One region of the Erwinia sp. BNK-24-b genome, then DNA from elsewhere that is predicted to be linked to it. Evidence: predicted binding sites of a transcription regulator. Region 1 holds the regulator's gene; the other holds the start of a gene.

The links. Region 1 encodes ArgR, which controls arginine synthesis, uptake and breakdown. Its sites were predicted from a motif close to ANTGAATAAAAATACANT; they were not measured.
Region 2: a site for ArgR is predicted at 2,951-2,968, ahead of argC (N-acetyl-gamma-glutamyl-phosphate reductase). Genes of this name have one in related genera too.

The regions. Positions count from the first base shown of each region.
Region 1 covers NZ_CP179901.1:360,713-368,032, reverse strand. Annotated here, with positions in the region: gene zapE (cell division protein ZapE) at 1-242, opposite strand, end outside; gene zapG (Z-ring associated protein ZapG) at 428-832, shown strand; gene degQ (serine endoprotease DegQ) at 939-2,300, shown strand; gene degS (outer membrane-stress sensor serine endopeptidase DegS) at 2,378-3,436, shown strand; gene mdh (malate dehydrogenase) at 3,468-4,403, opposite strand; gene argR (transcriptional regulator ArgR) at 4,831-5,301, shown strand; gene yhcN (peroxide/acid stress response protein YhcN) at 5,712-5,975, shown strand; gene yhcN (peroxide/acid stress response protein YhcN) at 6,078-6,347, shown strand; gene ACMGGR_RS01715 (barstar family protein) at 6,420-6,698, opposite strand; gene ACMGGR_RS01710 (NAD-dependent succinate-semialdehyde dehydrogenase) at 6,751-7,320, opposite strand, start outside.
Region 2 covers NZ_CP179901.1:4,807,173-4,814,492, reverse strand. Annotated here, with positions in the region: gene ACMGGR_RS22100 (argininosuccinate synthase) at 1-1,029, opposite strand, end outside; gene argB (acetylglutamate kinase) at 1,049-1,825, opposite strand; gene argC (N-acetyl-gamma-glutamyl-phosphate reductase) at 1,841-2,845, opposite strand; gene argE (acetylornithine deacetylase) at 3,016-4,167, shown strand; gene ppc (phosphoenolpyruvate carboxylase) at 4,415-7,066, shown strand; gene metF (methylenetetrahydrofolate reductase) at 7,152-7,320, opposite strand, start outside.

The sequences.
Region 1 (7,320 bases):
ACGCCGCCCCACATGTAAAGGCCGCGTACGGGGGTTTGCGCTTCGCTTCTCCCTTTTCCTATAAGCTTATTCAGCTTGCCGAACAGCCCTTTTGCCTGGGGTTCGGCGCTGCTGCCAGTACGGCTTAACGCCTGATAAATCGCGTCAAGGCGCGTAACAGCTTCACGTTGAATATCATCAGGTTGATATTCGCCCTTATCCAGCGCCTGCTGATAGAGCGCAAGAGGTGACTTGGTTTGCATAGATTCCCGTTCCCTGAAATATTCGGTGCATCAGGTGGTTGATTGTCGAAAAAAAAGTCGTTCTACACTAAGCGATGCTGCCGCAGGATTCCACTTCCATAAGATTAGCGGTTATAGTGGCTATTAACGGACAGGCATTAAGCCGGAGGTCCTTACGGAACGATGAAGACAACACGGGAGTTATTATGACCTGGGAATACGCGCTTATTGGCCTGGTAGTGGGCCTGATTATTGGTGCTTTGGCCATGCGTTTTGGCAACAGGAAGCTGCGTGAACAGCGCAGTCAGCAGTACGAACTGGAAAAAACGAAAGCCGAACTGGCCGATTATCGTGAAGAGCTGACCAGCCATTTCGCGCAGAGCGCCGAGCTTCTGGACAACATGGCGCGCGACTATCGCCAGCTTTATCAGCACATGGCGAAAGGCTCTAACGACCTGCTGCCAAACCTGCCGGGCGAAAAAAATCCGTTCGCTTATCAGCTTACCGAATCGGAAGCGGATAACGATCAGGTACCGGTACAGATGCCGCGCGACTATCCGGACAGCGCTACCGGCCTGCTGCGTGGCGATCGCACGGCGCACGAGAAATAAAAGCCATCGCTGCACTCGGTGGGCAAGGGGCGTTTATCGCCCCTTATTACTGATAACCGTGTCCCGACGTTGCGGGACGTCCTTCTACCTTGCGAGCCTTAAAGCGATGAAAAAAACATTATTGTTGAGCGCATTAGCTCTGAGCATCAGCATAGGTTTAGCGCCAGCCGCGCAGGCCTCTTTGCCTGCACAAATTCAGGGACAGCCGCTGCCCAGCCTAGCACCAATGCTGGAAAAAGTGCTGCCTGCGGTGGTCAGTGTACATGTGGAAGGCACGCAAAAGACCCAGGCGCAGGAACTTCCTGAACAGCTGAAACGCTTTTTTGGCCAGGAAGATCAGGGCGGTGAAGAGCAGGCCCAACCGTTTGAAGGACTGGCATCCGGCGTGGTGATCAACGCCGAAAAAGGCTACATCCTTACCAATAACCATGTGGTCAACGGCGCCGATAAAATCAGCGTGCAGCTGAGCGACGGCCGGGATTTTGATGCCAAACTCATCGGTCACGACGATCAGACCGATATCGCGCTGATCCAGGTTAGCGGTGCCAAAGGATTAACTCAGGTCAAAATTGCTGATTCTGACCAGCTCAAGGTTGGCGACTTCGCCGTCGCTATCGGCAACCCGTTTGGTCTGGGACAGACGGCCACCTCCGGCATTGTCTCGGCGCTGGGGCGTAGCGGGCTTAATCTTGAAGGGCTGGAAAACTTTATCCAGACCGATGCCGCCATCAACCGCGGTAACTCCGGCGGCGCGCTGGTCAATCTGAACGGCGAGCTGATCGGCATCAATACCGCTATTCTCTCCTCTGCGGGCGGCAATATCGGTATCGGCTTCGCTATTCCGAGCAATATGGCGATGAATCTTGCGCAGCAGCTGATTGAGTTCGGCGAAGTGAAGCGCGGCCAGCTGGGAATTAAAGGCACGGAGATGACGGCGGAGATGGCGAAAGCCTTTAACGTTGACGTTCAGCGCGGCGCCTTCGTTAACGAAGTGCTGCCAGGCTCGGCGGCGGCCAAAGCCGGGATCAAAGCGGGCGATATTATCACCAGCCTTGATGACAAACAGGTTGAAAGCTTTGCCGCACTGCGCGTGAAAATCGGCACTACTCCTCCAGGTAAAGAAGTGAAGGTTGGCCTGCTGCGCGACGGCAAGCCGCAGACGCTAACCGTTAAGCTGGATAACAGCACCCAGACCGCCAGCGCCGAACTGCTAAGCCCAGCCCTACAGGGCGCGACGTTAAGCGACGGCGCTGCCAAAGACGGTACGAAAGGCGTTAGCGTCGACGGCGTGGATAAGGCTTCTCCGGCCGGTCAGTTTGGCCTGCAAAAAGGCGACGTTATTGTCGGCCTTAACCGCACGCGAATTGAGAATCTTGCCGAATTACGTAAGGTTCTTGCGGCGAAACCGGAGCTACTGGCGCTGAACGTGATCCGCAACGACGAAAGTATCTACCTGCTTTTACGCTAAAACATTGGGCGGACACCTGCGCGTCCGCCCGACTCATGGTATCCTGCCCAACGTTCATTCATTCATCAGTTAAAGCCATGTTTCCTAAACTTTTACGTTCAGTGCTTCTTGGCCTTGTTGTGGCGGGTCTCCTGCTGGTCGCGCTGCCCGGGCTGCGTATCGGCACAAGCTTTTTTATGCCTAAAGACGACAGCGCCAGCCAGATGCCCGTCAGCTATAACGCTGCGGTTCGCCGCGCCGCGCCTGCGGTAGTGAATGTTTATAATCGTAGCGCCAACGAATCGGCCCATAATCTGGAGATCCGCACGCTGGGTTCCGGCGTTATCATGGACGGTCGCGGCTATATTTTAACCAATAAACACGTTATTAATAACGCGGATCAGATTATTGTCGCGCTGCAGGATGGCCGAATTTTTGAGGCGATGCTGGTAGGTTCCGACAGCCTGACCGATCTGGCGGTACTGAAAATTACCGCGTCCGGCCTGCCGGTCATTCCGATAAATCCCGCGCGCGTGGCGCATATCGGCGATTTAGTGATGGCCATCGGCAATCCCTATAATATTGGTCAGACGGTGACGCAGGGCATTATCAGCGCTACCGGACGCGTAGGCTTAAGCCCTTCCCGCTACCAGAATTTCCTGCAAACCGATGCTTCTATCAATAAAGGCAATTCCGGCGGTGCGCTGATTAACTCGCTGGGCGAGCTGATGGGCATTAACACGCTGTCGTTTGATAAAAGCAACGATGGCGAGACGCCTGAAGGCATTGGCTTTGCTATTCCAACCGCGCTGGCAACAAAAATAATGGATAAGCTGATCCGGGATGGCCGCGTAATCCGTGGCTTTATCGGCATCAGCGGCCGGGAAATCCCGCAAATGCACGGGCAGAACCCCAGCATCGATCATATTCAGGGGATCGTGGTGACTAACGTCGCACAGGGCGGGCCTGCGGCGAAAGCGGGCCTACAGGTAAACGATGTGATTACCAGCGTGAACCACAAGCCTGCCGTTTCCGCACTGGAAACGATGGATCAGGTTGCGGAGATCCGGCCCGGCACGGTGATAGACGTGGATATTTTACGTAACGACCACAAGATGACGCTGCCGATTACCGTCCTGGAATATCCGGGCAGCTAAAGAGAAGGGCCAGCGACGCTGGCCCTTTTGCTTACTTCACAAATTCTTCGCCCTGAGCGATATCTTGTTTCAGCGTTTGCAGCATGTTTTGCAGGGCCTTTTCTTCAAAGGCGCTCAGCGTGCCGATTGGCTTACGCTCTACCACACCGCTTTTCCCTAACAGCAGCGGCTGGGCAAAGAAGCGAGCATGCGCGCCGTCGCCTTCCACATAGGCGCACTCCACGACGTTGCTCTCTCCCTGCAGCGCACGTACCAGCGATAGTCCGAATTTCGCCGCAGCCTGCCCCATCGACAAGGTTGCCGATCCGCCACCCGCTTTTGCCTCAACCACTTCCGTACCGGCATTCTGAATACGCTTAGTCAGGTCAGCCACTTCCTGCTCGCTAAAGCTCATGCCTGGAATCTGCGACAGCAAAGGTAAAATCGTCACGCCTGAATGACCGCCGATCACCGGCACGTTAAGTTCCGCCGGATTTTTGTTTTTCAGCTCGGCCACGAAGGTATTAGAGCGAATAATATCCAGCGTGGTGACGCCAAATAGCTTGTTCTTGTCATAAACGCCCGCCTTTTTCAGGACTTCAGCGGCGATGGCTACGGTAGTGTTGACAGGATTAGTAATAATACCGATCAGCGCTTTAGGGCAGGTTGCTGCTACCTGCTCGATAAGATTACGCACAATGCCCGCGTTCACGTTGAACAGGTCGGCGCGATCCATGCCTGGCTTGCGTGCTACGCCAGCGGAAATCAGCACGATGTCTGCGCCCTGCAGAGCAGGCGTCGCGTCTTCGCCACTAAAACCTTTAATTTTGACCGCCGTAGGAATATGGCTGAGATCGACAGCCACGCCGGGCGTAACAGGAGCTATATCATACAGGGAGAGTTCTGAACCTGCCGGAAGCTGGGTTTTAAGCAGAAGCGCGAGGGCCTGACCGATACCGCCAGCCGCGCCGAGAACTGAAACTTTCATCCTAAACTCCTTATTATTTAGAAAGGGAAGTGCCGGGAATTCATTTAGTTATGAACATATATGACCCGCAAGGCTTGAGCGAAAGCCTTTACCCTCTTTTGCACAACGGCGCATCATACAGGATAAAGCAGCAGAGAGAGACCGCATTACGTCAGCGCCAGGCCGTTCGCAACCGCAGGTTGATGATGTTGTTGAGTACAACGGTGATGGCTACTGATTATCACAACAACATTATAACAATCCGTTCACTTATTGTGCGCGACGCCAGACGATTAGGCGAATTTTTTCCTGTACTTTTACAGTGAATGCAGGTTGATAGCGGCAAAAAGAAGCAAAAACAAGGCGGCGCATTTGCATAAAAATTCACTAAAATGCATAATAACGGTCTCCCTGACCGGAAACCTCTTTCTGACATTTAGCGAAAACTATGCGTAACTCATCAAAACAAGAAGATTTGATTAAGGCTTTTAAGGCCCTACTTAAAGAAGAAAAATTTAGCTCGCAGGGCGAGATTGTCGCTGCGCTTCAGGACCAGGGCTTTGACAATATCAATCAGTCAAAGGTGTCACGCATGCTGACCCGTTTTGGCGCGGTACGCACGCGCAACGCTAAAATGGAGATGGTCTACTGCCTGCCGGCAGAGCTGGGCGTGCCTACGACCAGTAGTCCGCTGAAGAATCTGGTGCTGGATATCGACCACAATGATGCCCTGCTGGTTATCCATACCAGCCCGGGCGCAGCGCAGCTGATCGCCAGGATGCTGGACTCTCTGGGCAAGCCGGAAGGAATTTTGGGAACGATTGCCGGGGACGATACGATTTTTATTACGCCTTCTCGCCACGTTACTATCCATCACCTGCGCGATTCCGTTCTGAAATTATTTGAACAGGAACTATAAAAGGCCTGTATGCATCGCGGCTATATTCCTTTTCTCTCAGCGCTGACCTCGGTCGGCGCTTTATTTTATATGCCCTGACAGCGTCGTAATCAGCACGATATGCTGGCTGGACGTACCCTTCTCGCACCTTCAGGTAATAGACTCCCGTCTCGCAGTGTGATCTGCCGCAGATTAGCGCACAAATAGTTAAATTTACCTATCCTGCTGTTTTTACGTACATTTAACTGCACTGGTACAAAATATAAGCATTTTTTATAACAGAACGTTATTAAAAGGTGGTTAATTGCTTAAGTATCCCAACAAAACATTATTAGCATGCTATTAATTTTTTACGTTATTAGATCTATACTTCTTTTCGTGATGTGAATCACACTAAAAACAAGATAAAAACAGTGACGAGGAAAAATATCATGAAAGTTAAAACTACGATTGCCGCGTTAAGCGTGTTATCCGCCCTCTCTTTTGGTGCTTTTGCAGCTGATTCTGTTAACACGGAGCAGGCGCAAAACATGCAGGCTATGGGCACGGTCAGCGTCAGCGGCGTTAGCGCTGCGCCAATGGATATCAATGCCCAACTGAATCAGAAGGCTGAAGCGCAAGGCGCGAAGGCTTATCGCATTGTAGAGGCCTATAACAACGGCAACTACCATGCCACGGCTGAGCTGTACAAGTAAGTAAACAACCGACGTAATGTACCCAACAATCTCACGATAACCCCAAGAATAATAAATGTTTTTTAGCCCTTTCGGTTATCGCTAAACTCTGGAGCATCTGTAATGAAAACTAAACTGACTATCGCTGTACTGAGCCTGGCTTCCGTTATCTCTTTTGGCGCCAGCGCCGCTAATCTGGTTACCAACGAACAGGTTGCCAATGAAAATATGCAGTCTATCGGTACCATCAGCGTAAGCGGTATCGACGGCGCGCCAACCACCATTCGCCAGCAGCTTTCTCAGAAAGCTGACGAGCAGGGTGCAAAATCCTATCGCGTCATTGAGGCCTACAATAACGGCAACTATCACGCCACGGCAGAACTGTATAAATAATTCCTCGTCTTCGGGCTGTACCCTAAGCAGTCTTTGACGAACCCTTTGGCCCCGTTCGCCGGGGCCCTTTTTCTATCTTTCCTGACGAATATTAAAACGCAGCTGCCCTTCCAGTTCTTCTTCCGCTTCGTCAAACAGTAGAATCAATGCGCCATAGCGTCGCCTTTGCCCGGAGCCAAGATGAACAAAAACGATATCTAAAGGTAACGGCAGGCTTTTGTCGTTCACTACATCCCACAGACTATCTAAATCGGTAATCAGCCTGTCGCCCAGCGCAAAGCGATCGCTAAACTGCCGGAAGAAATGTGCCTGGTCTACAATCTCATTAAAATCAAATATCTCTGTTCTCATACTGGCCGCTCCACAGGGCAAACGGTTGGGCGACGCCTGGCCGCCCGGTGAGTTACAGGCCCCCGATATGCAGGGCTTTAACTTCTAAAAACTCCTCCAGTCCCAGCACCGAGCCTTCCCGGCCCAGCCCCGATTCTTTTACGCCGCCAAAAGGTGCCAGTTCGGTAGAAACCGCGCATTCGTTAATGCCGACCATACCGCTTTCCAGCGCCGCCGCGACGCGGAAAATCCGCTGAACGTCGCGCGTATAGAAATAGGCCGCCAGGCCAAACTCCGTGTCGTTAGCGCGTTGAATAACCTCTTCTTCGCTGTCAAACCGAAAGCAGGCGGCAACCGGGCCAAAGGTTTCTTCTTTTGCCAGCTGCATGGTTTCGTTGGCTTCGGCAATGACCGTCGGCTGCCAGAAATTGCCGCCCAGCTGATGTCGCTCGCCGCCGGCCACAATTTTCCCGCCCTTCGCTTTCGCATCGTTAACGTGCTCTTCCACTTTTTTCACGGCGGAAGCTTCAATCAGCGGCCCAACGACCACGCCCTCCTCCATGCCGTTACCCACTTTCAGCTGGTTAACCTCTTCTGCCAGCTGGCTAACGAAGCGATCGTAAACGCTGTTATGGATGTAGAA
Region 2 (7,320 bases), 380 kb from region 1:
ACCGTTCACTTCTTCCGCCAGCGATTCCGCTGCGGCCTGGATAGATTTACGCAGCGGCGCGAACCAGCGGCCGTCATACACGACGTAAGACATCTCATGGCCCAGCTGCTCGCGCCATTTGAAGCTATCGCGATCCAGCACCAGCTGTTCAACCGCACGCAGTGCGTTAACCATAATGGTGCCGCCAGGCGTTTCATAGCAGCCGCGAGACTTGATGCCCACCAGACGGTTTTCCACGATATCAATACGGCCTACGCCATGCTTCGCGCCAAGCGTATTCAGTTTTTCCAGGCAGCCGTACGGGCTTAACGCTTCGCCGTTTACGGCAACCACGCGGCCTTTTTCGACGCTTACGGTAACCTGTTCAGGCCGATCCGGCGCTTCCAGCGGATCGACAGTCCAGACCCAGCAATCTTTGTTTGGCGCGTTCCACGGGCTTTCCAGCACGCCGCCTTCGGTGGAGATATGCCATGCGTTTTCATCACGGCTGTAGATTTTTTCCAGCGACGCGGTAGTCGGAATATTGCGCTCTTTCAGGTAATCCAGCAGCGCTTCACGTGAACGCAGGTTCCACTCACGCCACGGCGCGACAACTTTCAGCTGCGGAGCCAGTGCGGTATAGGTGGTTTCAAAACGTACCTGGTCGTTACCTTTGCCGGTCGCGCCGTGGCACAGCGCGTCCGCGCCGACTTTCAGCGCCAGCTCAACCTGCGCTTTGGCGATGATTGGACGAGCCATAGAGGTGCCCAGCAGGTAAGTTCCTTCATACAGCGCGCCAGTTTGCAGCACGGGATAAACGTAGTCGCTGATGAACTCTTCACGCAGATCGACAACGTGGCATTCAGAGGCACCGGACTGCAAAGCTTTCTGCTCTACGCCTTCCAGATCGCCTCGCTCCTGGCCGATATCCGCGACAAAGGCAACCACTTCACAGCCGCCATAGTTCTCTTTCAGCCACGGAATAATCGCGGAGGTATCCAGACCACCTGAGTAAGCCAGAACGATTTTCTTGATGCTTTTATCTTGCATTGTCTTTTCCTTGAACCGGTTAAGCGAGGATCCGGGTGCCAATCGACACGCCGTTAAAAAGGGTTGGCAGCTGCTCGGCATGACGCCAGCTGGCAATATCGACCGGACGACCCAGCGTGCGGGCGGCGTCCAGCGCGGCGTTAACTTTGACGATCATGCCATCGGTAATAATGCCCTGCGCAATCAGCTGTTCCGCCAGCGCCGTGGTCATTTCGGCAATCCGCTGGCCTTTGCCGTCCAGAATGCCGCTGACGTCGGAAAGCAGCACCAGATCGGCACCCAACGTAGCGGCTAAGGCGGTCGCGGCCTGATCGGCGTTAACGTTCATCAGCTTGCCGTCTTCGGTAATGCCGATAGAGCTGATAACCGGCAGCCAGCCAGCTTCCAGCAATGTGTTAATCAGTTTTGGATTGCCCGGCGTCGCCTGGCCAACGTGCCCCAGCTCTTCATCAAAAGCCGCCACGTTGACGCTGCCGCCGTCGCCCAGGCACAGGCCGACCGCATCAATGCCGTGTTTCTTTGACCAGGCCAGCAGCGTTTTATTAGCCGTTCCCGCCAGCGCGCCGGTAATGATGTCGATCTGATCGGCAGGCGTTACGCGCAGGCCGTTTTTCTTTTTCACCGGCAGCGCAAGCTTGCTCATCAGCTCGTCTACCAGGCAGCCGCCGCCGTGAACGATCAGCAGAGGCCGCTGATGCGTCTCGCGGTATGCCACCAGCGCGTCAAACAGGCGCGCCAGCGCTTCTTCGCTGTCCAGCAACACGCCGCCGAGTTTAATAATTAAAGGATTGGTCATTGGCTTTCTCACTGATTAAATAAGCGACTGCGTTTCCGGGAAACCGAAACGAATATTCATACACTGCACGGCCTGCGACGAAGCGCCCTTCAGCAGATTGTCTTCTGCCGAGACGATAATCGCGTGCTCACCCTGTACGGCAAAACCGATGTCGCAGAACGGCAGTCCAACCACGCCTTTGATTGACGGCACGCCTCTATCATAGACGCGCACCAGCGGTTTATCGTGATAGGCGTTATGGAAGGCTTCTGCCACGTCTTCACGCGTTACGCCCGCCTGCAAACGACAGGTCGTGGTCGCCAGGATACCGCGTGGGAAATTACCCAGATGCGGCGTGAAAATGACCGGGATACCGAGATGCGCGGCAATTTCCGGCTGATGACGATGCGTAAAAATGCCATAAGGTTGCAGGCTAACTTCGCAAAAACTGGTGGCAACGGAGGCTTTGCGTCCCGCGCCGCTGACGCCGCTGGTGGCATTAATTACCGGCCACTGCGCTTCGTTAAGCAGATTCGCTGCAATCAAAGGCTTTAAAGCCAGCTGGGCAGCGGTCGGGTAACAGCCCGGTACGGCAATCAGCTGCGCTTCTTTCAGCTTGCTTTGCTGCCACTCGGCCAGGCCATAAACGGCTTTATCCAGCCAGGCTTTATGCTGATGTGGGAAGCCGTAATAGTCGGTAAAGAAGCTCTCTTCATTAACGCGAAAGGCTGCCGACAGGTCAAATACCACGCAGCCTGCCGCCAGGAACTCCGGTGCCAGATCGTGGCTGACTTCGTGCGCGGTAGCCAAAAACACGACGTCGACCTTATCCGCAAATTCCGCCGCGCTGGCCAGCGGCTGCAGCGGCATATCGACAATGCCTTTCAGCTGCGGATGCAGGTCGGAAAGCAATTTTCCTGCGTCAGGGCTTTGCGCTGAGACCGCTAAAGCGGTTATGTTCACCTGAGGATGACGATTCAGGTAGGTCGCAAGCTCTACGCCAGCATAGCCACTGGCACCAACAATCAGCGTATTTAACATCGGACACCTTATAACGGTCTCGGGTTTTGGGTGGCGGCTAATGCCGTCTGCCCACGCGATTAGCGCCGGATATGCAGGAAATTTGGTTTCCATCCCCACGCCATTAATGTATTTTTATTCACTATTAGTGCATGAATATTGATACTATCCTAACGCAAGGACTGTCAACAGTGAAGACAAAATTACCGCCTTTTATTGAGCTTTACCGTGAGTTGATTGCCACGCCGTCCATCAGCGCCACCGACAGCGCAATGGATCAGAGTAATGAAGCTTTAATCAGTTTGCTGGCAGGCTGGTTTCGCGACCTTGGCTTTGAGGTTGAAGTTCAGCCGGTTCCCGGCACGCGCCACAAATTTAATATGCTGGCCCGCACCGGCAACGGTGCTGGCGGCCTGCTGCTGGCCGGACACAGCGACACCGTTCCTTTCGACGATGGCCGCTGGACGCGCGATCCCTTCACCCTGACCGAGCATGACAACAAGCTGTACGGCCTGGGCACCGCTGATATGAAAGGCTTTTTCGCCTTTATTCTGGATGCGCTGCGTGATGTTGACGTGACGAAGCTGAAAAAACCGCTCTACGTCCTGGCCACCGCCGATGAAGAAACCACGATGGCGGGCGCGCAATACTTTTCCGAAAACGCCACCATACGTCCCGACTGCGCGATTATCGGCGAACCTACGTCGCTCCAGCCGGTGCGCGCGCATAAAGGCCATATGTCGAACGCTATCCGCATTGAGGGCCAGTCCGGCCATTCCAGCGATCCCTCACGCGGCGTCAATGCGATTGAACTGATGCACGAATCGATCACCCAGCTGATGGAATTACGTAACACGCTGAAGTCACGCTATCACCATGATGGTTTTGCGATCCCTTATCCCACCATGAATTTTGGCCACATCAACGGCGGCGATGCGGCTAACCGTATCTGCGCCTGCTGCGAGCTGCATATCGATCTTCGACCTCTGCCGGGCTTAACGCTGAACGAGCTGGAAGGATTGATCAACGAATCGCTGACGCCGGTTAGCGAACGCTGGCCTGGCCGCGTGACGGTTAGCCAGCTGCACCCGCCGATTCCCGGTTACGAGTGCCCGGCCGATCACAAGCTGGTCAAAGTGGTGGAGAAATTGTTAGGCACGGAAACCTCCATCGTAAACTACTGCACCGAAGCGCCTTTTATCCAGGAATTATGCCCAACGCTGGTATTGGGACCGGGATCGATCAACCAGGCGCACCAGCCGGATGAATATCTCGACACCGCTTTTATCAAGCCAACCCGCGAGCTGATTACGCAGGTTGTGCAACATTTTTGCCACCATTAAGCGCTATTTGTCCTGTCAGGCCGGAAAGATAGCGTTTTTTCCGGCTTTGCCGACGTTTTCCGTTACTTCAGGCGATAAGAATTACTTATCGCGCTTCTCCTTTGTTAAATTTCATAAATTCCCGCTAGTTAGCGCCAGCTTTGCGCGTGTTTAAGTCAATTGACGGATGGCAGGGAACGTGGCTAGATAAAAGGCAATGTTATACCGGCGACGGTAGAGAGTGATAAAAACAACGGTCAGGGGTCTTATGAACGAACAATATTCCGCAATGCGAAGTAATGTCAGTATGCTCGGCAAACTGCTCGGGGATACGATTAAGGATGCGCTGGGTGAAAACATCCTGGACCGGGTGGAAACCATCCGTAAGCTCTCCAAGTCCTCCCGCGCGGGAAACGACGCCCACCGTCAGGAGCTGCTCTCTACGCTCCAAAATCTTTCTAATGACGAACTCCTGCCCGTTGCGCGCGCCTTCAGCCAGTTCCTCAACCTGACCAACGTCGCCGAGCAATACCACACTATTTCCCCTAAAGGCGAAGGCGCTAATCATCAGGAGCTGCTGGCCAAAACCTTCGAGCGCTTAAAGCAGCAGCCAAACCTGACGGAAGCGAAGATCCGCGAGGCCGTTGAGTCGCTTTCGCTGGAGCTGGTGCTGACCGCTCACCCGACAGAGATCACTCGCCGCACGCTGATCCACAAGCTGATCGAAGTAAATAGCTGCCTTAAGCAGTTGGATCACCACGATCTTCCTGATTATGACCGATCGCAGATCATGCGCCGTCTGCGTCAGCTGGTCGCGCAGGCCTGGCATACCGATGAGATCCGTAAATATCGCCCTACCCCCGTCGACGAAGCTAAATGGGGCTTTGCGGTGGTTGAAAATAGCCTGTGGGAAGGCGTGCCGGCCTTTCTGCGCGAACTGTACGAACAGGTGGAAGCCTCATTTGGCGTGAAGCTGCCGGTGGATTATGTGCCTGTCCGCTTTACTTCCTGGATGGGTGGAGACCGTGACGGCAATCCGAACGTGACGGCGAAAATTACCCGTCACGTGCTGCAACTGAGCCGCTGGAAAGCGACCGACCTGTTCTTACGTGATATCGCCGTGCTGGTTTCCGAGCTGTCGATGTCGGAGTGTACGCCAGAAGTTCGCGAGCTGTGCGGCAATCCCGACGCGCTGGAACCGTACCGTGAAATTATGAAAAACCTGCGTGCCCAGCTGCTGGCGACCCAGGCTTACCTTGAGCGCCGTCTGAAAGGCGAACGCCCCGCGCGTCCGGATAATCTGCTGATTTCCAACGATCAGCTGTGGGATCCGCTTTACGCCTGCTATCAGTCACTACAGGCCTGCGGCATGGGCATTATTGCTAACGGCCAGCTGCTGGATACATTGCGCCGCGTGAAGTGTTTTGGCGTGCCGCTGGTGCGCATCGATCTGCGTCAGGAAAGCACGCGCCACACCGACGCTATTGCAGAAGTGACCCGTTATCTGGGCCTGGGCGACTATGCCAGCTGGTCAGAAGCCGATAAGCAGGCATTTCTGATTAGCGAGCTGACTTCTAAAAGGCCTTTACTGCCGCGTCAGTGGGAGCCGAGCGCCGACACGCAGGAAGTGCTGGATACCTGTCGCGTGGCGGCAGAAGCGCCGCAGGGGTCTATCGCCGCCTACGTCATTTCGATGGCGAAAACGCCTTCGGACGTGCTGGCCGTCCATCTGCTGTTAAAAGAAGCGGGTATTCCTTTTGCTATGCCGGTGGCACCGCTGTTTGAAACCCTGGACGATCTGAATAATGCTAACGACGTGATGCAGCAGCTGCTGGATATCGGCTGGTATCGCGGCTTTATTCAGGGCAAGCAGATGGTAATGATTGGCTATTCCGACTCGGCAAAAGATGCGGGCGTGATGGCGGCCAGTTGGGCACAGTATCAGGCGCAGGACGCGCTGATTAAAACCTGTGAAAAAGCAGGCATCGCGCTGACGCTGTTTCATGGACGCGGCGGCACCATTGGTCGCGGCGGCGCACCGGCACATGCGGCCCTGCTTTCCCAACCGCCGGGTAGCCTGAAAGGCGGACTGCGCGTGACGGAACAGGGAGAGATGATCCGCTTTAAATATGGCCTGCCGGAAGTGACCATCAGCAGCCTGACGCTTTATACCAGCGCTATCCTTGAAGCAAACCTGCTGCCGCCGCCGGAGCCGGAAAAAGCCTGGTGCGGCATCATGGACCAGCTTTCTGCTGACTCCTGCGAGATGTATCGCGGCTACGTGCGCGAAAACAAAGATTTTGTGCCCTACTTCCGCTCGGCCACGCCGGAGCAGGAGCTGGGCAAACTGCCGCTGGGTTCGCGTCCGGCCAAGCGTCGCGCAAGCGGCGGCGTAGAATCGCTGCGCGCCATTCCGTGGATTTTCGCCTGGACGCAAAACCGTCTGATGCTGCCCGCCTGGCTGGGCGCGGGCGCGGCGCTGCAAAAAGCGATGCAGGCAGGCCATCAGGATCAGCTGGAGGCGATGTGCCATAACTGGCCCTTCTTTTCTACGCGTCTGGGCATGCTGGAGATGGTCTTTGCCAAAGCTGACCTGTGGCTGGCGGAATATTATGATCAGCGTCTGGTAGACCGTTCGCTGTGGCCGCTGGGCAAGCAGCTGCGCGAGCAGCTGGATTCCGATATTAAAGCGGTGCTGACTATCGCCAACGACGCGCACCTGATGGCGGATCTGCCATGGATTGCCGAATCTATTGCGTTACGTAACGTGTATACCGATCCGCTGAACGTGTTGCAGGCGGAATTGCTGCATCGTTCCCGCTTACAGGAAGCCAGCGGCGAAGAACCGGATGCGCGAGTTGAGCAGGCGCTGATGGTAACGATAGCGGGCGTGGCGGCCGGTATGCGCAATACGGGCTAAGGATTTCAGGCACGAAGCCATAGCGAAAGGCGCTCATATCTGGCAGATATGAGCGCCTTTCTGATTTTATGGGCGCTTTACCTTATCAGGCAGCGGAGACGGCCACGGCGGGACGGACGCCCAGCGTATGGCAAATGGCGTAACTCATTTCCGCACGGTTCAGCGTATAGAAGTGGAAATCTTTGACGCCTTCACGGCTCAGGATTTTCACCATATCCATCGCTACATTGGCGCCCACCATTTTGCGGGTTTCC